DNA from 3 places in the Brevibacterium metallidurans genome. Region 1 is predicted to be linked to each of the others. Evidence: predicted binding sites of a transcription regulator. Region 1 holds the regulator's gene; each other region holds the start of a gene.

Region 1 (6,832 bases):
AACATCTCCCTGCAGTACCTGTCGATGAGCGAGAACGGTCCGATCCACCTCGACGAGACCCTCACCCGGGCGAAGTTCGAGGATCTGACCAAGGACCTCCTCGAGCGGACCAAGGCCCCGTTCCACGCTGTGATGAAGGACGCAGGCGTGTCCGTCAAGGACATCGACCACGTCGTCCTCGTCGGCGGTTCGACCCGTATGCCCGGCGTCACCCAGGTCGTCACCGAGCTCACCGGAGGCAAGGAGCCCAACAAGGGCGTCAACCCCGATGAGGTCGTCGCGATCGGCGCCGCCGTGCAGGCCGGTGTGCTCATGGGCGAACGCAAGGACGTCCTCCTCATCGACGTCACCCCGCTCTCGCTCGGACTCGAGACCAAGGGCGGCGTGATGACGAAGCTCATCGAACGCAACACCCCGATCCCGACCAAGCGCTCGGAGACGTTCACCACGGCTGAGGACAATCAGCCCTCGGTGTCGATCCAGGTGTTCCAGGGTGAGCGCGAGTTCACTCGGGACAACAAGAACCTCGGCACCTTCGAGCTGACCGGCATCGCGCCGGCTCCGCGCGGAGTGCCGCAGATCGAGGTCGCCTTCGACATCGACGCCAACGGCATCGTCCACGTCTCGGCCACCGACAAGGGCACAGGCAAGGAGCAGTCGATGACGATCACCGGCGGCTCGGCCCTGCCCAAGGAGGACATCGAGCGCATGGTCCGTGAGGCCGAGGAGCACGCGGAGGAGGACAAGAAGCGCCGTGAGGCAGCCGATGTCCGCAACAACGCGGAGAACCTCGCCTACCAGACCCAGAAGCTGCTCGACGACAACGCCGACAAGCTGCCTGAGGAACTGAAGTCGGAGATGCAGGCCGACGTCGACGCCGTCAAGAAGGCTCTCGAGGGCGAAGACGACGACGCCGTGAAGAAGGCTTTCGACACGCTCACCGAGAAGCAGCAGAAGATCGGCGAGGCGATCTACGCCCAGCAGGACGCCGGCGCCGCCGGTGCCTCTGACCAGGCCGGCGCCTCCGATGCCGGCACCGGTGCCGACGACGATGTCGTCGATGCCGAGGTCGTCGACGATGATGAGGACGGGGAGAAGAAGTAATGACGACCGAGGGCAACGATCCGTCGTCCGAGGAGCCGCGCTTCACCTTCCATGACAAGCGCCGGGTCGACCCCGACACCGGTGAGCTTCGTCCCGAGGCCGACGCCCAGTCGGCCGCGGGGGCCGGTGAAGGCGCCGACACCGAGGAGGTGCTGGCCGACGCCAGCGACCTCGGTGTCGACATCCCGGCCGATGCCTCCACGCTGGACGACACCGAGGCGGCCACCGAGCCGGGTGCGGCCGAGCCCGCGCCCGGGTCGGAGGCGGCCGCCCACCTCGCCGATCTCAAGCGGATCAACGCGGAGTACGCTGCCTACCGCATGCGTGCCGACCGCGAACGCGAGCGGGCAGCCGCGGGCGGAACGATCAAGGCCGTCGAGGCCCTGGTCCCCGTCCTCGACGAGGTGCGTCTGGCGCAGGAGAACGGCGACGTGACCGGGCCCTTCGAGGCCCACGTGAACAAGCTGCTCGACGCCCTGGCCAAGGTCGGCGTCGAACAGTACGGCGCCGTCGGCGACGAGTTCGACCCTCGCCTGCATGAGGCTCTCATGCAGCAGCCGTCGAACGATGTCGAGGTGCCGACGGTCTTCATGGTCATGCAGCCGGGCTACCGCATGGGTGATCGCATCATCCGCGCGGCCCGCGTCGGCGTGCAGCAGCCCGAGGACTGAGCATCCCGACCCCGCCGAGGTGACACCCAGCCCCAGCGTCCGGACACGGACGCTGGGAGCGGGGCGGCCGCCTCGGCGACGGTCCGGAATCTCCGGGAGGACAGCTTTCGGAGGTTGCGGATTGTGAGTGGACAGATGAGCAGAACGATGACAGAGCCGGTGCCGGCAGGCAGCGGCGAGCAGAACAGGACAAGGAAGAAGGGAGGTGCCAGATGAGTACCGGACCTCAGAATGATTGGTTCGAGAAGGACTTCTACAAGACCCTCGGCGTCTCCAAGGACGCCACGGACTCCGAGATCAAGAAGGCCTACCGCAAGCTCGCGCGGAAGTACCATCCGGACGCGAATCCGGGCGACGCCGAGGCGGAGGCCAAGTTCAAGGAGATCGGACAGGCCCACCAGGTGCTGTCGAACAAGGAGTCGCGCGAGCAGTACGACCAGGTGCGCGCGATGGGCAGCGGTGCCCGGTTCAGCGCGGGCGCCGGCGGCGCCGGTGGCGGAGGCGGCTTCGACGACGTGTTCTCCGACCTCTTCGGAGGCGGCGGGCGCACCCGGACCCGGACGACGTACTCCGGCGGCGGTTTCGGCGGATCCGGCGGCTACGGAGACGTGCCGCCCGACCTCGCCGATCTGCTGGGCGGATTCGGCGGCGGTGCCTCCTACGGCGGCTACGGCGACAGTGGCTTCGGCGGCTATTCGCCTCCGGTCAAGGGCGGGGACATCAAGTCCTCGACGAACCTCAGCTTCACCGAGGCGGCCAACGGCGCCTCGGTCAAACTGAAGATGCCCAACGGCAAGCCGCTGACGGTGCGCACCCCGATCGGGGTCAAGGACGGGCAGAAGATCCGTCTGGCCGGCAAGGGCAAGGCCAGCCCGAACGGCGGCGAGCCCGGAGACGTCATCCTCACCGTCAACGTCAAACCGCACCCGGTGTTCACCCGGGACGGCGACAACCTGCGCATCGACCTGCCGGTGAGCTTCGACGAGGCGGCACTCGGCGCCGAGGTCAAGGTGCCCACGCTCGGCGGTCAGCCCGTCAAGGTCAAGATCCCCGCGGGCACGCCCTCGGGCAGGACCCTGCGGGTGCGCGGCAAGGGCGTGCAGACGAAGAAGGGCACGGGCGATCTGCTCGTGACCGTGGAGATCGTCGCACCGAAGAACCTGTCGAAGGAAGCCAAGGAAGCGGTCGAGGCGTACAAGGCGGCGACCGAGGACGAGGATCCGCGGGCCGGCCTGCTCGATCGGGCCAAGACGAGCTGAGGCGGCGCATTCGTATGCAGTTCTCTCAGAGCGCGGCCCTCTACGTCATCTCGGTGGCGGCGGAGCTTGCGGGCATGCACCCGCAGACCCTGCGCCAGTACGACAGGATGGGCCTTGTCATCCCGCAGCGCACGGCCGGCAAAGGCCGACGCTATTCGGGTCGCGACATCGCGAAGCTGCGCCTGATCCAGCATCTCTCCCAGGACGAGGGGGTCAACCTCGTGGGGATCAAGAAGATCATGGAGATGCAGAACCAGATCGACGCACTGAGGAACCGGAACCAGGAGCTCGAGGAGGAAGTCCTCGCGCAGGCGGAGGAACGCGAACGCGATGCGCGCGTGTTCGCCGCCGGCTCCGGAGGCGATGTCGTCTCGATCGCCCGGGGCCGGCGCCCCAAGGTCAAAGCCGAATCCCCGACCGGCGCCGTCGTGCTCTACGACGACTTCCGCGCCCGGAGGGTGTGAGCGGGTCGGCAGTTGGCGGGCGGCCGGTTGCCTGATAGTGGTCGCCCGGCTGTTGGCGGCCGGTTGCCTACTGGCGGTCGACTCTCGGTTGAGCTCACTTGAGTCTGTGGGGCACAGTTCACGAACTGTGCCCCACAGACTCAAGTGGGCTCGACTTGTTTTCGGCGGCGGCACACACGCACTCGGCTCGACGCGAGGGCTGCGGCGTTCCACCTCGGCGGGCGGCAGTGTTTGCAAGGTGAGATACAGGTCTCGAAACATGGACGAAACTCGCCCGTCACGGACCGAAACAATCGGCTGTCAGGATGGGCGATGTTGAGTCCGGACGACGACCGAGGAGCCCACCATGACAGTGACCGCAGACGGGTCGGCCACGCCGCCGGCCGGCAGCAATGAGGCGAAGGCCGCGGCGAAGGAGAGTCTCGAGGACTACACGCTGCGGTTCGCACCGCGGTCCTACCGCACGTGGGCGCCGGCCGTGGTCGCGACGAGCGCACTCGGCGGCATCGCCTACCTCGCCGACTTCTCGATCGGTGCGAGCATCGGGCTCGCGCACGGCACGGCGAACGGCATCCTCGGCATCCTCACCGCCGCGATCATCATCTTCCTCACCGGCTGGCCGCTCGCGTTCTACGCCGCGCGCTACAACCTCGACCTCGATCTCATCACCCGCGGGGCCGGATTCGGCTACTACGGTTCGGTGATCACGAACATCATCTTCGCAACGTTCACCTTCATCTTCTTCGCCCTCGAGGGCTCGATCATGGCCCAAGGGCTCTACCTCGGTCTCGGACTCCCACGCCCCATCGGCTATCTCGTGTCCACGGTGCTCATCTTCCCGCTCGTCATCTTCGGCATGAAGGCGCTCGCCCGGCTGCAGGTCTCGACGACACCCCTGTGGCTCGTCCTCATGGTCGTCCCCGTCGGCTACCTCATCGCCTTCCAGCCCGACTCCGTCAACTCCTTCTTCGCCTACCAGGGGGAGAACGGGGAGAGCGCGAACTTCGCCTCGGCGATGCTCGCAGCCGGCGTCTGCCTCTCGCTCATCGCCCAGATCGCCGAGCAGATCGACTACCTGCGCTTCATGCCCCCGCGCACCCCGGCCAACCGTCGCAGCTGGTGGGCCGCCGTCATCCTCGCCGGACCCGGCTGGGTGATCTTCGGGGCGACGAAGCAGATCATCGGCATGTTCCTCGCCGTCTACCTCATCGCCAACGTCCCCGGGGCGACGAGCTTCGCGACCGAACCGGTCCAGCAGCTGCTCGCCACCTACGAGCAGATGATGCCCCAGTGGCTCGCCCTCCTGCTCGCCGTCGTTCTCGTCGTCATCTCGCAGGTGAAGATCAACGTCACCAACGCCTACTCGGGTTCGCTGGCCTGGACGAACGCGTACACGCGCATCACCAAGCGCTATCCGGGACGGATCACCTTCCTCGTCGTCAACCTGCTCTTCGCGCTCGCGCTCATGGAGCTGAACATGTTCGACTTCCTCAACGCGATCCTCAGCTTCTACGCGAACCTCGCGATGTCGTGGATCTGCGTCGTCGCCGCGGACATTGCGATCAACAAGTACGTTCTCGGTCTCTCGCCGAAGACACCGGAGTTCCGTCGGGGCATGCTCTACGACTGGAATCCCGTCGGAGTCGTGTCCCTCCTGCTCTCGGGAGGGGTGTCCATCGCCATCTACTTCGGGGCGTTCGGTGCCGCCGTGCAGCCGTTCTCGCCGCTCTTCGCCGTGGGTATCGCGATCGTCGCGACCCCGCTCATGGCGATCCTCACCCGGGGCCGGTACTACCTGCGCCGCCGGGACGACGGCATCGATGTGCCGATGTTCGACGAGCACGGCAATCCCACCGATGTCACTCTGTGGTGCCACGTGACGGAGATGGAGTTCGAGCGTCCGGACATGATCGCCTCGGCGAAGACCGGTCCGGACGGGCAGCCGCTCTATCTCAGCTCGCTCGCGCTCTCAACCGACCGCCTCGGCGAACATGTCCTGCCTGCCGACCCCGGTGGGGCACGGCCGAGTGTCACGCGGGGGCGGGCCGAGGTCGGGCGCGAGTCCGCCGACCCCGGCCGGGAGCGCTGATGCACTTCACCCCCGGTGACACCGAGAAGCTGCTGCTCTCGGTGGCCGGCATGATCGCCCGCGACCGGCTGTCACGCGGAGTGCCGCTCAACCACCCGGAAGCCGTGGCGCTGCTGAGCACGTGGGTGATCGAGCGGGCACGGGAAGGCGCGAAAGTCGAGGAGCTCATGGTCGAAGGCAGGGAGGTGCTCAGCCGGGACGACGTCCTCGACGATGTCGCCGCCATGCTCCACGACGTTCAGGTCGAGGCGACCTTCCCCGACGGGCGCAAGCTCGTCACCATCCACAACCCCATCGACTGAGCAGGGACGGCTGACCGCGGCCAGCCGGCCGCGATGGATCGACCGAGACAGACACGACTGAAACCAACCGACCGAGAGGACGCCCATGGCAGGAACGAGAGACCACGGGCCCGGTGCGGTGCGCGTGCGCGAGGGAACCCGAGTGCTCAATCGCCGCGACTCGGCGGGGGAGACCGGGACCGTGACGATCGAGAACACCGGCGACCGCCCGGTGCAGATCGGTTCGCACATCCACCTTCCCGACGTCAACGCCGCCCTCGCCTTCGATCGGCGGCAGACCGACGGCTTCCGTCTCGACGTCCCCGCGGGGACGTCGGTCCGCTTCGAACCCGGAGTCTCCCGCACCGTGCCGATCGTCAGCCTCGGCGGGCGGAGGGTCGTCCCGGGACTGCAGATCCGCGGCGATGCCGGCGGCAATGCCGATGACCTCACCGAGGTTGCCGCCCCGACCGTCGCAGCCGACCGCACCAGCGTTGCCGGCCCAACCAGCGTCGCTGACCCCACCGCCAACGATCCCATCGCTGAGGCGGGTGACTGTTGATGGCGGAGATCTCGGCCCAGCGCTACGCCGCGCTCTACGGTCCGACCACGGGTGACCAGGTCCGCCTCGGCGACACCGATCTGTGGATCGAGATCGAGGAGGATCGGACCTTCGGCGGGGACGAAGCGGTCTTCGGCGGCGGAAAGTCGATCCGGGAGTCGATGCTCCAGGGGACGACGACCCGCGCCGAGGGTGCACCGGACACCGTCATCACCAACGTCATCGTCCTCGACTGGTGGGGCGTCGTCCGCGCCGATGTCGGCATTCGGGACGGCAGGATCACCGCCCTGGGACGGGCCGGCAACGACGACATCGCCGACGGCGTCGATCCGGCGCTGCGGATCGGACCGTCGACCGACGTCATCTCCGGCGAAGGACGGATCCTCACCGCAGGCGGCATCG
Region 2 (6,832 bases), on a different contig from region 1:
TCCTCGGCGCCTTCCTCGCGGTCTTCGCCGTCTACGGCGTCTTCTACGTCGTCGAACCCCTCACCTACTTCCCCATCCTCGGCCCGGCGGGCATGTACCAGGCATTCATGATCGGCAACGTCGCCAACAAGCTCCTGCCCTCGGCGATCGTCGCCCAGGACACGATCGGGGCGAAGCCGGGCACCCGCAAGGGCGAGTACGCGGCGACGATGGCGATCTGCGGGGCCGCCCTCATCCACGTCTTCTCCATGGTCGTCTTCGTCGGGGTGCTCGGCACCTGGCTGGTGACGATCATCCCCGAGGACATCACGCTCATCGCCCAGCTCTACATCCTCCCGGCGATCCTCGGCGGCGTCACCGTCCAGCTCATCGTCTCGATGAAGCAGGTGAAGTCGACGATCATCGCCCTGGCCGTCGCCGCCCTGGTCATCCTCGTCCTCATTCCGGTCGTCCCCGTCCTCGCTCCCGGTGACGTCGCTATCGTGGTCATCGTGACGATCATCATCACGTGGTTCACCAGGAACAAGGCGGTCACCGACGCCCGATCCGGCGACGACGCCGTCGGCATCAACTGACCCGACCCGAAGAGACAAGGACACCATGTCGCTCAACCCCCGACTGCGCACCGCGATCACCGACACCCTCGCCGAGGCGGTCGACGACTACGAGGACTTCCACCGCTCCCCCGAACTCTCGATGCAGGAGATCGAGACGTCCCGGGCGATCGCGGACTTCCTCTCCGACCTCGGACTCGTGCCGCAGGCCTTCGGCGGCACCGGTGTCGTCGCCGTGATCGAGAACGGCGAAGGTCCCGTCGTCGCCTACCGCGCCGACACCGACGGGCTGCCGATCGCCGAGGACACCGGACTCGACTACGCCTCGACCGCCGAGGGTGTGCTGCCCGACGGGACGGAGACCGCGGTCATGCACGGCTGCGGTCACGACACCCACATCACCGTCGGCCTCCACCTCGCCCGGGCGCTCACCGAACACCGTGATGCGTGGTCGGGCACCGTCGTCCTCCTCTTCCAGCCGGGCGAGGAGACCGCGGCCGGGGCGAAGGCGATGCTCGACGACGGACTGTGGGAACAGGTCGTCCACCCCGAGGTCGTCTACGGCCAGCATGTCTGGCCCGGCCAGGCCGGTGACGTCTACGTCTCCTCGGGCACCGCGATGGCGATGTCCGACTCCCTCAAGGTCACCGTGCTCGGCAAACAGGCTCACGGCTCGCAGCCGGAGAACGCGATCGACCCGATCGTCCTCGGCGCCTATATGATCACCCGTCTGCAGTCGATCGTCTCCCGGGAGATCTCCGGCCGCGACACCGCCGTCGTCACCGTCGGGACCTTCCACGGCGGGCTCAAGGAGAACATCATCCCGGATTCCGCGGTTCTCACCCTCAACATCCGCACCTTCGACGAGGACGTGCGAGCCACCGTGCTCGAGCGGGTGCGGCGGATCGTGGAGGCCGAAGCGCAGGCCTCGGGAGCCCCGGAACCCCTCATCGAGGAGATGCACTCGTTCCCCCGCTGCTACAACGATCCCGATGCGACCGCCGCGTTCGTCACCGCTGCCGAGGCGGAACTCGGGGCCGCGCACGTCCACGTCGTGCCCGCCGTGACCGGCAGCGAGGACTTCGGGGCCTTCGCCGACGCCCTCGGCGTGCCCTCGGTGTACTGGTTCTTCGGCGGCTACTCCCCCGAGCGACTCGCGAAGGCCGAACCTCCGGCCGGCAACCACTCCCCGCACTTCGCCCCCGACGACGTGCCGACGACCCTGGAGACCGGTCTGCGGGCCGCGCTCACCGCCGTGCTCAGCCGGGTCGGGAAGTGACCGGCATGGACGAGCTGCGCTGGATGAGCACCCGGGAGCTCGCGGCCCGGATCGCTGCGAAGGAGATCTCCGCCCGGGAGGCGCTTGCCGATCAGCTGCGCCGCATCGACGAGGTCAACCCCGCGATCAATGCCGTCGTCACCCGCGATGACGACCGGGCGATGGCCGCGGCGGCCGCCGCGGACGAAGCACTGGCCGCGGGAGCGGAGCCCGGTCCCCTCCACGGGGTGCCGATGACGCACAAGGACACCCACGACACCGCGGGCATGCGCACGACCTGGGGTTCGCCGATCTTCGCCGACCGGGTGCCGGAGACCGATGCGCTCATCATCGCGCGGCTGCGGGCGGCGGGGGTGATCACCTCGGGCAAGACGAACGTCCCCGAGTTCGCCGCCGGCTCCCACACCTTCAACCCGGTCTTCGGCACCACCCGCAATCCCTACGACCTCACGAAGTCCGCCTCCGGCTCCTCCGGCGGGGTCGGGGCGGCACTCGCCGCCGGCATTCAGGCCTCCGGGGACGGTTCCGATATGGGCGGGTCGCTGCGCTCCCCCGGTTCGTTCAACAACGTCGTCGGCTTCCGGCCCTCGAACGGCCGGATCCCGCACACGCGCCCCGGCAATCCGTTCGCCTGGCTGGCCCAGAGCGGGTTCATGGCCCGCACGGTCTCCGACGTCGCCCTGCTCATGAGCGTCGGCGCCGGCCCGGAACCTGGAGCACCCGCCTCGCTGCTCGAACCCGGTTCCGTCTTCGACCGGCCGGTCTTCCGCCTCGGCGCCGAGGTCGAACCGTCCCTGTCCGGGATGCGGATCGGCTTCAGCCCCGACCTCGCGGGTCTTCTCCCTCTCGAACCCGAGGTGCGCGCGATCGTCTCCGACACCGCCGCCGTCTTCGCCGGTCTCGGCGCCGACGTCGATGACACGATCCCCGACCTGCGAGATGCCGACGAGGTCTTTACCGTCCGCCGCGCCCTCGACTTCGTCGGTTCGTGGGGGCCGTTGCTGAAGACGGACCGCGGCCGGATGAAGGACTCCGTCGTGTGGAACATCGAGGAGGGTCTGCGGCTCACCGGCGCCGAGGTGGTCTCAGCCGAGACCGCCCGAGCCAGGCTGAGCGGGGAGGTCGACGCATTCTTCGCAGGCCACGACGTCCTCGTCCTCACGACCTGCCAGGTCCTGCCGTTCGACATCGGCATCGAATACCCCACGGAGATCGACGGGGTGGCTATGGGCAGCTACCTCGACTGGATGCGGGCGCTGTGTCTGATCTCGGCGACCGGCTGTCCCGCGGTCTCCGTGCCCGCCGGCTTCTCGGCCTCGGGACTGCCGGTCGGCGTCCAGCTCGTCGCCCGGCCCGGCGACGACGTCCGCCTCCTCGAGGTCGCCCACGCCTTCGAACAGGCGACTCTGGTGGCAGAGCGCCATCCCGACATCCCGGTCGTGGACGTCGGGGAGGAATGAGGACGGTCGACGCCGGGTGCGCAGCGAGGTTCGGCTTGCCTCAGCACTGTTTGCCGAGCCTTCCCACACTGGAATGATTCCAGAAATGGTGTCAGGCTAGTCTTGAAGCAGGCGGCATCCCGTCGCCGGCCGCAGTCATTAGGAGTCACACATGCACATGAGCCCCGCAATGCAGAAGGTCCTCGGCGAGCAGGTCACGCTCGAACTCGAGGCCTCGATGGTCTACCTCCAGATGTCGATCCAGCTCGACGATCAGGATCTGCCCGGCATGACCCGGTGGATGCGCGCGCAGTCGGAGGAGGAGCAGGTCCACGCGGCCAAGTTCATCCAGCACTGCGTCGACCGTGGCTTCGCCCCGCAGATCGGCGACATCGCCGCCCCGAAGGTCTCGGGATCGCGTCCTCTCGACTTCTTCAAGGCCGCACTGGCCCATGAGGAGAAGGTCTCCGAGTCGATCCGCAACATCTACCGCACGGCTCAGACCGAGGGCGACATCGACGTCCTGCCGCTGCTCAACTGGTTCATCGACGAGCAGGTCGAGGAGGAGGCGAGCATCTCGGAGATCATCGGCCGCCTCGAGATCGTCGGCGACAGCGGTTCGGGTCTGCTCTCGATCGACAATGCGCTCGGTTCGCGCCACCCGGACATCACCGCCAAGAGCGAGTGATCTCCTGAGTCCACGGCCGGTCCCCGCTTCGGGGGCCGGCCGTTTCGCATTCGGTGGGAGTTCCCTGTGTGCGGAATGATTTCAAAGTTGAGTGTGTTTGACTCAATGTACAGACTCTCTGAGAAAGGATGCTCATGGCCACTCGCTTCGACCCGATCCGCGATCTCGACCGTTTCTTCACCGAGGTCACCCGGAACCCGAACTCGACGACCCTGCCGATGGACCTCTACCGCGACGGCGAGGTCTTCGTCGCACAGATCGACATGCCCGGGGTCGACCCCGCGAGCATCGACGTCGATGTCGAGGATCGGACCCTGACCGTGCGTGCTCAGCGCACCTCGCCGGTGGGTGAGAAGGACGTCAAGTGGCTGACCCGTGAGCGCACGACCGGCACGTACGCCCGGCAGCTCACGCTGGGCAACCGCGTGGCCCTCGACCGGATCAGCGCCGACTACCAGGACGGCGTGCTCACGCTGACGATCCCCGTTGCCGAGGAGGCCCGTCCCCGCAAGATCAACGTCAACCACCAGGCCCCGAAGGAGACCGAGGTCGTCGAATCGACCGAGGTCATCGAGACCGAGGAGCGGACCGACTGAGTCCCCCGTCTCCGGATGCCCAGCGGGGTCGCACGATGTGCGGCCCCGCTTCGCGTGTCCGCAGGCCTGCGGCTCAGAGCCGATCGAGCACGTAGGCCAGGCACATATAGGGCAGGTCGACAGTGCCCGAGATCGGATGCTCCTCGCCGAGGTAGCCGCGCAGATTGGACTCGACACGCGCCCGCGTCGCCTCGTCCGACCGCAGCCAGTACGAACGCGTACGCGCGAGGTCGACGATGCCGTCGACGTCGAGCGGGGTCGCGAAGTTCACGACCGCCCGCTCCCGCAACGCGAATCCGGCGGGTGCGGGAACGTAGGCGGGACGGTAGACGTCGCCGGCGTGCATGATCCGGCTCAGCCGCAGCACCCAGTCGACGCGGACGTCGAGCTGATTGATGAGGATGACCAGGCGACCTGCGGGCCGCAGAATACGGGCGATCTCCGCGGCGGCGGCCGCCTCGTCGAACCAGTGCCAGGCCTGAGCGACCGTGACGACGTCGACGCTGCCTGTGGCCAGGCCCGTGTCCTCGGCGGTGCCGAGCGTCGTCGGTGCGGGGTTGCGGGTCAGGGCGGGTCCGTCGGGATCGACGGCGACCACCTCGGCGCCGAGGCCGAGCAGCTGCGTCGAGAGGATCCCCGTGCCCGCGCCGAGGTCGCAGACGCGCAGCCCCTGCCAGCCTCGGCCGAGGAGGTCGAGGGCGGCCTGCGGATAGCCCGGGCGCACCGCATCGTAGCGGTGGGCCTCACGGGAGAAGTTCGTCCCGTGGGCGGCCCGGGCGCGCGGTCTGACCATGCGGTTCCACTCCCCTGCTCATCCACCCGCATTCTGCGGGCCCGTCTCGGCATCCCACTCTAGCGGTCGCACTCCCTCGTTGTGACTAGGATGGGGAGGACCGGCAGAGACCACCGCCGAGAACTCGGCGAAAAGGAGCATCGATGACCTCAACCCCCGATCTCGAGTCCGAGCTCGAGCAGGCCTCACGTGCGTACGAGGAGTTCGCCTCCCGCGGACTGGCCCTCGACATCACGCGCGGCAAGCCGGGCAGTGAGCAGCTCGATCTCTCCGATGCGCTGCTCGGCCTGGTCACCGGGGAGGATGCGCGCACGCCGAGCGGGGTCGACGCCCGCAACTACGGCGGCATCGACGGCCTTATCGAACTCCGGGAGATCTTCTCCCCCCTGCTCAAGGTGCCCGCCGACCAGCTGCTGGCCGGCGGCAATGCGTCCCTGACCCTCATGGGGCAGGCCCTGACCTTCGCGCTCCTCCACGGCACTGCGGTCGACGGCACCCCGTGGGGTGCGGGACCGCATAAGCTCCTGTGCCCGGTTCCCGGCTACGACCGCCACTTCACGCTCGCGGAATCCCTGGGGTTCGAACTCCTCTCCATTCCCATGGACGACGAGGGGCCGGTCGTCGCCGAGGCGCAGCGTCTCGCCGAGGATCCCAGCGTCAAAGGCATGTGGCTCGTGCCCATGTACTCCAATCCCACGGGCATCACGATCACCGAGGAGCGCGCCGCCGAACTCGCCGCGATGCCTGCGGCCGCCCCTGACTTCACGCTGCTCTGGGACAACGCGTACGGCCTCCACCATCTGCGTGAGACGCACCCGGAGCCCGTGGACATCCTCAGCCTGTGCGCCGAGGCGGGACATCCCGAGCGACCGTGGATCTTCGCCTCGACGTCGAAGATCACCCATGCGGGCGCGGGCGTATCCTTCTTCGGCGCCGGCCCGGAGACGATGCGCTGGTTCATCGCGAACCTCGGCAAGATCGCGATCGGTCCGGACAAGGTCAACCAGCTGCGCCACCTGCGGTTCTTCGGTGATGCCGACGGCGTCGTCGCCCACATGCGCAAGCACGCTGAGATCATCGCCCCGAAGTTCGACGCCGTCCTCGACGCCCTCGAACAGGGTCTCGGCGGCACGGAGCTGGCGACGTGGACGAAGCCCGACGGGGGGTACTTCATCACCCTGACGACGCTCGAGGGCACCGCGGAGAGGATCGTCAAGCTCGCCGCCGAGGCCGGCGTCAAGCTCACCCCGGCCGGGGCGACCCATCCCTACGGGATCGACCCGGCCGGCAACGTCATCCGCATCGCCCCGACGATGCCGAGCCTCGCCGACGTCGAACTCGCCGCCGAAGGCCTCGTCGCATGCGTCAAACTCGCCAGCTACGAGAAGCTGCTCGCCGGATAGGACCTGACAGCGATGCGAAGGGCACCCGGCTGAACCGGGTGCCCTTCGTCGTGTGCGGATCTGGCGCCGGAACTGCTCCG
Region 3 (6,832 bases), on a different contig from region 1:
GTCCACGACCCCGACTGGTCCTTGTAGCCCATCGCTCCCTTGGCCAGCAGGCCGGTGGCGAGCGGATAGTTCGGGGTGAAGAGCTTGTCGACGATCTCCTGCCGGTCGATGGCAGCGATGAGAGCCTGCCGGACGCGGATGTCGGAGAGCAGGTCCGTGCGGAAGCGGAAGTTGATGCTGTTGTTGATCCCGTTCGTCGCCTTCGCATAGAGGCGCAGACCCTGCTCCTTCACCCGCGTCTCGTCGGGTGCCTGGACATCGCGGACCCCGTCGGCCTGCCCGGAGAGCACCGCGCCGATCCGCACCGAATACTCGTTGTTGACGAGATAGTCGATGCCGTCGAGGTAGGCCCTGCCCTGATGCTTCAGATGCGGGGGCGCCCAGTCGTAGTCCTCGCGGGCACGGACGGAGAGCTTCTGTCCGATCGTCTCGGCGCTGATGAAGAAGGGTCCTGCGGTGTGGATCTTCGTCGCGCTTCCCGGTCCGAAGCCCTCGGCGTCGAGGTCGAGGGTCGAATCGGCGAGGAGGCCCGCATTCATCGTCGACGTCGCCTGGGCGAAGCCGGGGGAGGGTGCGGTGAAGTGGAAGCGGACGCGGGACTCGTCGAGGACTTCGCTGCGGTCGTAGTTCGAGATCTGCTCGGACACCGGCAGGGTGCGGGTTTCGTCCCCGCGGCCGAAGAGATCGAAGTTCTTCGCCACGTTGGCCGGGGTGAGCGGCGACCCGTCGGAGTAGGTCACGCCCTCACGCAGGGTGAACGTGTACTGCGTGGCATCGGCGTTGACCTCGGGCAGGGCTGCCGCCAGCCACGGGTGGAGTTCAAGGGTCTCCGGATCCTGCCAGAGCAGACGGGCTGCGATGTTGTTCATGATCCCGCCGTTGGGGTAGAAGCCGACGGCTGGCGGGTAGAGCAGCGTCCACGTCTGCGGTTCGAAGTACGTGAGCACCCCGCCGTCGACGGGTGAGCCGCCGCTGAGCGGGTCGGTGTCCGTGGGTGTGCAGGCGCTGAGCGTGAGGAAGGTGCCGAGTCCGAGTCCGACGCCGAGGATGCTGCGGCGGGTGGTCGTCTGCCCCGCCGAGGCGGGAGGAGCGGAGATCATGCGTGGGTGTCCTTCGAGCAGGTGGGACAGGGGTGTCCGGAGAGCAGATGGCAGGGTGTCGACGTCGCGGATCGGAGCTGTTTAGCTCAACAATCGACGCGGGGCATCAATTCCATGTCGGCGCACATCATGGTTCGACATGTGGCGCGGCGGGAGGTCATCTGCATGCCATGAGTCAATCTCATAAGGGCGAAAGCTGTCAATCTGTGCCTTAATATTGAGACATGATGCTGCCTGCCGACTTCGATCATCTCGTCATCGCCGTCCCGAATCTCGCCGAAAGTGTTGAGCAATGTGAAGCCGCGCTGGGGGTTCGTCCGGTCCCCGGCGGAGTGCATCCGGGGCTCGGGACGGCCAATGCGCTGCTCGGTCTCGACATCGGCGGCACTCGCGCCGGGCGCGCCTATCTCGAGATCCTCGGGCCCGACCCCGACCAGGATCCGCAGCTCTCCGCACCCCGCTTGGGCGGGGTGAGCGCACCCATCGTGCAGCGTTGGGCGATCCACCCGAGCGACTTCGACGGAGCCGTCGCGGCAGCCGCAGGCTCGAGCGATCCGGCGGTCGACCTCGGCGAGGTCCACGACATGACGAGGCGGACACCGGAGGGTGAGACGCTGCGATGGCGGCTGACGCGGCGGATCCCGCTCGCCCTCGGCGGAATCCAGCCGTTCCTCATCGACTGGCTGGACTCGCCGCACCCGGCGAGCCGGGACATGCCGAGCGTGAGCCTCGCACAGTTCTGGGCGACGAGCCCCGACCCGGCCGAACCCCGCGCCGTCCTCGCGGCCCTCGATGCGAGGATCGAGGTCGAAGAGGGCGAGACCGACGCCCTGCACGCACGACTGGAAGGACCCCGCGGACCGTGGATCCTCTGATTCCCGCACATCTCGACCACTTCGTCGTCACCGTCCCCGACCTGTCGGCCGCCGTCGCCGAGATCGAGGCGGCCACAGGGGTCCGCGCCGTTGCCGGCGGCCGTCACCCCGGGTTGGGGACCGCGAACTTCCTCATCGGGCTCACCCCCGCCGGGTGGGAGGCCGGGGCGCGGACCCATCTCGAGATCCTCGGACCCGACCCGGAACAGGAGCGGCCCGCAGACGGCACCCTGCCCCTCGACGCGCACCTGGCGACCACACCGACCTTGCAGACGTGGGCGATCCACCCGCCGGCATTCGCCGCGAAGGTCGCCGCCGCGAACACCGAAGGCGTCGATGTCGGCGAGGTCCGCGACATGTCCCGCGAGACTGCCGAGGGCGAACTGCTCGAGTGGCAGCTGACCTCCCGAGCGCCATTGCCGGGCGAGGGCACACAGCCGTTCCTCATCGACTGGGGGCTCTCGCGGCATCCCGCCGAGGGTGAGCTGCCGAGTCTCGAGCTGCTCGGCTTCGCTGTCGAATCGCCCGAACCCGATCGGACGCGTGAGGTCCTTGAGGTGCTCGGTGCCTCCGACGCCGAGGTGGTGGCCGGTCCCGAGTTCCGTCTGCGTGCTCGTCTGCGGGGTCTGGGCGGAGAACTCGCCTTCTGAACGGAATTCCTGCTGAGGTCCCGCGGAGGTGCGGGCCTCGCGGTTAGACTCGCAGGTGTGATTCCGCCCCTCCCCGTCACCGAGCACGGTCGGATCGGCCGTGCCGCCTCGGCGATGGCCGTTGCAGTTCTCCTCACCGCCGTGAGCGCCTGCGCGCCCGCCGAGGAGCCGACCGAGACCCGCAGGACCCCGCAGGTCGTCGAGACGATCGCGGCCCCCGCCGTCACCGAACCCCGTGAACCGACCGAGAAGCCGACCGAGTCGTCGGGCGGTGGGGAGGATGTCAGCGAGGATGACATCGACATGAAGGGCAGCGGGTCGTGGAATCGACCCGCCGAGGAGGTCGGCCCCAATCGCGACGGAGGCCGGTCGTTCAAGGTCGCCCTGCGCGTCGAGGACAACCTGCCCATCGACGTCGACGAGGCGGCCGCCTTCGTCATCGACACCCTCCAGGACAAGCGTGGCTGGCAGGACATGGACGGCGTCTCGATCGAACTCGTCGACAAGGGCCAGGATGCGATGATCAGCATCGCGAGCCCGAACACCGTCGACGAGATGTGCCTGCCGCTGAAGACCCTGGGCAAGCTCTCGTGCCGCAACGGCCCCAACGTCATCCTCAACGCCAAGCGGTGGGTGAGTGCGACGAAGGAGTTCGACGACCTCACGCAGTACCGGCAGTACCTCATCAACCACGAGGTCGGGCATGCGCTCGGCCACGGACACAAGTCCTGCCCGGGCAAGGGCAAGACCGCCCCGCTCATGCAGCAGCAGACGAAGGGCCTCCAGGGCTGCACACCCAACGGGTGGCCGTCGAAGGGGTAGCTCGTCCGTCGATGGGCCGGCCTGCCCGTTTCAGGGGCAGGCTGCTGGGAGGTCAGTCTGCCTGATCCGGACGTTCCTCATCGGTGAAGAGGCGGCCCGCGACGTCCTGCTGGGCCAGCCGGCGCAGAGACAGAAGCACCGGTTCGAGGAGGACCGTGCCTAGCACCGACTGGCGGACGGCTCGGGAGACCTCGTCGGTCGGCACGGTCGCGAGCTCCGCTTCGGCGAGATCGTGGACCGTGCGCCCGTAGCGCGCCAGACCGCCGTCGACGACGTCGATGCCACCGGCCTCGACCGCGCGCAGAGCGCTCGCGAGCTGGGTGAGTTCGACGCTGCCCGGATCGACCGTCCAGCCGAGTTCGGCGACGAGCTCTCGAGCAGGGTCGAGGTCCGGGTCCTCGTCGGCCGCCGCGCCGGATGCACCCGTCGGGGCCGTCGCCGTCTGTGCAGCACCGAGCACGTCGAGGAACGTCTCCGGCGGATCGTCGATGACCCCGAGCACGCGCCCCGCCGCCTCGACCGAGAGCCGCGCCGGGCCGAGGAGCGCACGGATGAGCTCGAGCCGGTCGACGTGCGCCTCGGAGTAGACCGCCTGCGTCGCCGAGGTCCGCTCGCCGGGCGGCAGGAGTCCTTCGCGCAGATAGTACTTGATCGTCGCCACCGGCACGTCGCTGCGACGCGAGAGCTCGGAGATGCGCATGCGGACCTCGTTTCGTCGACCGGTCACGGGCTGTGACTGTCCGTGGGATTCGCCCCTTGACAGATTCGCCCGCCATATTGGAAAGTGAAGGTATCCACTATTGGAGAGTTCGGGTATCCAGTATGTCAGGAGAAGGCGATGACGACCAAAGCGAACACGCAGCAGGGCCCGAGCGTCGGGCCGGAGAAGCTCACCCACGACTACGACGGCGAACTCGTCGTCTTCATCATCGGCATGCGGATCCGCCAGTGGTGGCGCCCGGACCTCTGGGTGCCGGTCTTCACCGCGATGCCGCGGATGCTCGCCGAGCTCTCCGCGGACCCGGACTCGGGAATGCGCGGCTACCGACTCGTGTTCGATCCACGTGGGCCCTGGCTCGTCCAGTACTGGGACTCGCTCGAGAAGCTCTACGCCTATGCCGCCGACCCGACAGCGAAGCACCGACAGGGGTGGACGGAGTTCAACAGGCGGGCCCGCTCGGCACCGGACGCCGTCGGCGTCTGGCACGAGACCTTCCCTGTCGACGGGGCCGAATCGATGTACGTCGGCACCCCGCCGCTCGGCCTCGCGAAGGCCGTCGGCACCCGCCCGGTCGGTCCGCGCAGCGCCCGCGCCCGCGACCGGCAGGCCCGCCGAGACCGGTGAGACGGCGTCGCGGAGGAGCCTGCGGAGACCTCGCTCACGCTCGGACTCGAGCGGGGAATAACCCTGAAGTGATTCTCGTTGATTGGGTCAAAGGACTTAACTGAGTCACCCTGACTCAACTTTCAAGAGGAGGTCACTTTGGCTAACTTCTTCGGACCTTCCGGCGGCGGCGAGGGCTCGTTCGACGAGTTCCTCGCCCGCTACCTGCAGGGTCAGAACACTCCACGGCAGGGCCGTTCCGTCGACATCAACCGTCTGCTCACCAAGCGCACGCGGGACCTCGTCGACGGCGCTGCCGACTATTCGCGCGGACGCGGCCAGGAAGAGGTCGACGCGCTCCACCTGCTGCGCGTCATGGTCGAATCCGAACACGGCGCGGCCTCGCTGCGCCAGATGGGCGCCGACCCCGAGGCGATCGTCCACGCGATCGACGAACGGCTGCCGCAGGCCGCCCCTGCGCGCAGCGGCGACGGTGCGCCTACGCTCACCGGCGCCGCCCAGAAGGCCCTGCTCGACGCCTACCAGGTGGCGCGCGCCTTCGGATCGACCTACATCGACCCCGAACACGTCTTCTTCGCCTTCGTCCTCAACCAGGAGATGCCCGCCGGGCGGATCCTCGCTCAGGCCGGCGTCACGCAGGCGACCCTGCAGGCCGGCGCACAGGCCGAGGCCAAGCAGAACCAGGGTGCCGAGACCGAGACGGGAGGCGAGGAGACGATGCTCGAGAAGTTCGGCACCGACCTCACCGCACTCGCCGCGGAAGGCCGACTCGACCCGGTCATCGGCCGCGGCGACGAGATCGAGGAGACCATCGAGATCCTCGCCCGCCGGACGAAGAACAACCCCGTGCTCATCGGTGAGGCCGGCGTCGGCAAGACCGCCGTCGCCGAGGGCCTCGCCCAGGCCATCGAGTCCGGTGAGATCCCCGCGCAGCTGCGCGGCAAGCGCGTCGTCTCCCTCGACATGCCCGGCATGCTCGCCGGCACCCGCTACCGCGGTGACTTCGAGGAGAGGCTGACGTCGACCCTCGACGAGATCGCCGAGGACGGGGACATCATCGTCTTCGTCGACGAGCTCCACACCCTCGTGGGTGCCGGCGGCAACGGCGAATCGAACTCGATGGATGCCGGCAACATCCTCAAGCCGAGGCTCGCCCGCGGAGATCTCCACCTCCTCGGCGCGACGACTCTGCGCGAGTTCCGCACGATCGAAAAGGACTCGGCTCTGGCCAGGCGCTTCCAGCCGGTCATGGTCGGGGAGCCGACCATCGAGGACGCCGTGACGATCCTCGACGGCCTCTCCGGTCGCTATGCCGACCACCACGGCGTCACCTACGACGCCGAGGCGATCCGCGCCGCCGTCGAACTCTCGCACCGCTACATCACCGACCGGTTCCTGCCGGACAAGGCGATCGACCTCATCGACCAGGCCGGTGCGCGGCTCTCCCTGCGCCGCGGACCCGTCGTCGACACGGCGGCGATGCGCGCCGAACTCGGCGAGCTCGAAGCGGAGAAGAACTCGGCGATCGCCGCGGAGAACTTCGAACGGGCAGGCGAGATCCGCGACGAGATCTCCCGCCTCACCGACCGACTCGAGGAGGTACTGAACTCAGCGACCGCCTCGGCGGAGGACGGTGACGGCGTCGTCGATGCCGAGCAGATCGCTCAGGTCGTCTCCCGGGCCACCGGGATCCCGGCTTCGAGCATGACGCAGGAGACGAAGATCCGCCTCGCCGGGCTCGAGGACATGCTCCACGGGCGCGTCGTCGGCCAGGACGACGCCGTGACCGCGGTGTCGAAGGCCATCCGCCGGTCGCAGACCGGAATGGGCGACCCGGCCAGGCCCATCGGCAGCTTCCTCTTCCTCGGCCCCACGGGCGTGGGCAAGACGGAGCTGGCGAAGGCGCTCGCTGCGACCCTCTTCGACGACGAGTCGGCGATGATCCGGTTCGACATGAGCGAGTTCGGGGAACGGCACACCGTGTCCCGTCTCGTGGGCGCCCCTCCCGGGTACGTCGGCTACGACGAGGCCGGCCAGCTC

What was found. Region 1 encodes HspR, which represses chaperone genes until heat shock. Its sites were predicted from a motif close to AAGTTGAGTCNNNNNGACTCAACTT; they were not measured.
Region 2: AACX88_RS03185 (Hsp20/alpha crystallin family protein) is a predicted target of HspR. The motif match lies at 4,045-4,069, and genes of this name have one in related genera.
Region 3: AACX88_RS10960 (ATP-dependent Clp protease ATP-binding subunit) is a predicted target of HspR. The motif match lies at 4,890-4,914, and genes of this name have one in related genera.

Annotation. Positions count from the first base shown of each region.
Region 1 covers NZ_BAAAAF010000004.1:309,525-316,356, reverse strand. Annotated here, with positions in the region: gene dnaK (molecular chaperone DnaK) at 1-1,104, shown strand, start outside; gene AACX88_RS07855 (nucleotide exchange factor GrpE) at 1,104-1,775, shown strand; gene AACX88_RS07850 (DnaJ C-terminal domain-containing protein) at 1,988-3,034, shown strand; gene AACX88_RS07845 (heat shock protein transcriptional repressor HspR) at 3,049-3,498, shown strand; gene AACX88_RS07840 (purine-cytosine permease family protein) at 3,845-5,587, shown strand; gene AACX88_RS07835 (urease subunit gamma) at 5,587-5,889, shown strand; gene ureB (urease subunit beta) at 5,975-6,430, shown strand; gene AACX88_RS07825 (urease subunit alpha) at 6,430-6,832, shown strand, end outside.
Region 2 covers NZ_BAAAAF010000002.1:117,322-124,153, forward strand. Annotated here, with positions in the region: gene AACX88_RS03165 (hypothetical protein) at 1-575, shown strand, start outside; gene AACX88_RS03170 (amidohydrolase) at 601-1,833, shown strand; gene AACX88_RS03175 (amidase) at 1,839-3,293, shown strand; gene AACX88_RS03180 (ferritin) at 3,445-3,960, shown strand; gene AACX88_RS03185 (Hsp20/alpha crystallin family protein) at 4,095-4,556, shown strand; gene AACX88_RS03190 (class I SAM-dependent methyltransferase) at 4,630-5,349, opposite strand; gene AACX88_RS03195 (aspartate aminotransferase type Ic) at 5,493-6,752, shown strand.
Region 3 covers NZ_BAAAAF010000008.1:18,855-25,686, reverse strand. Annotated here, with positions in the region: gene AACX88_RS10990 (TIGR04028 family ABC transporter substrate-binding protein) at 1-1,100, opposite strand, end outside; gene AACX88_RS10985 (VOC family protein) at 1,325-1,975, shown strand; gene AACX88_RS10980 (VOC family protein) at 1,963-2,625, shown strand; gene AACX88_RS10975 (DUF3152 domain-containing protein) at 2,683-3,447, shown strand; gene AACX88_RS10970 (MerR family transcriptional regulator) at 3,500-4,147, opposite strand; gene AACX88_RS10965 (DUF4188 domain-containing protein) at 4,286-4,792, shown strand; gene AACX88_RS10960 (ATP-dependent Clp protease ATP-binding subunit) at 4,931-6,832, shown strand, end outside.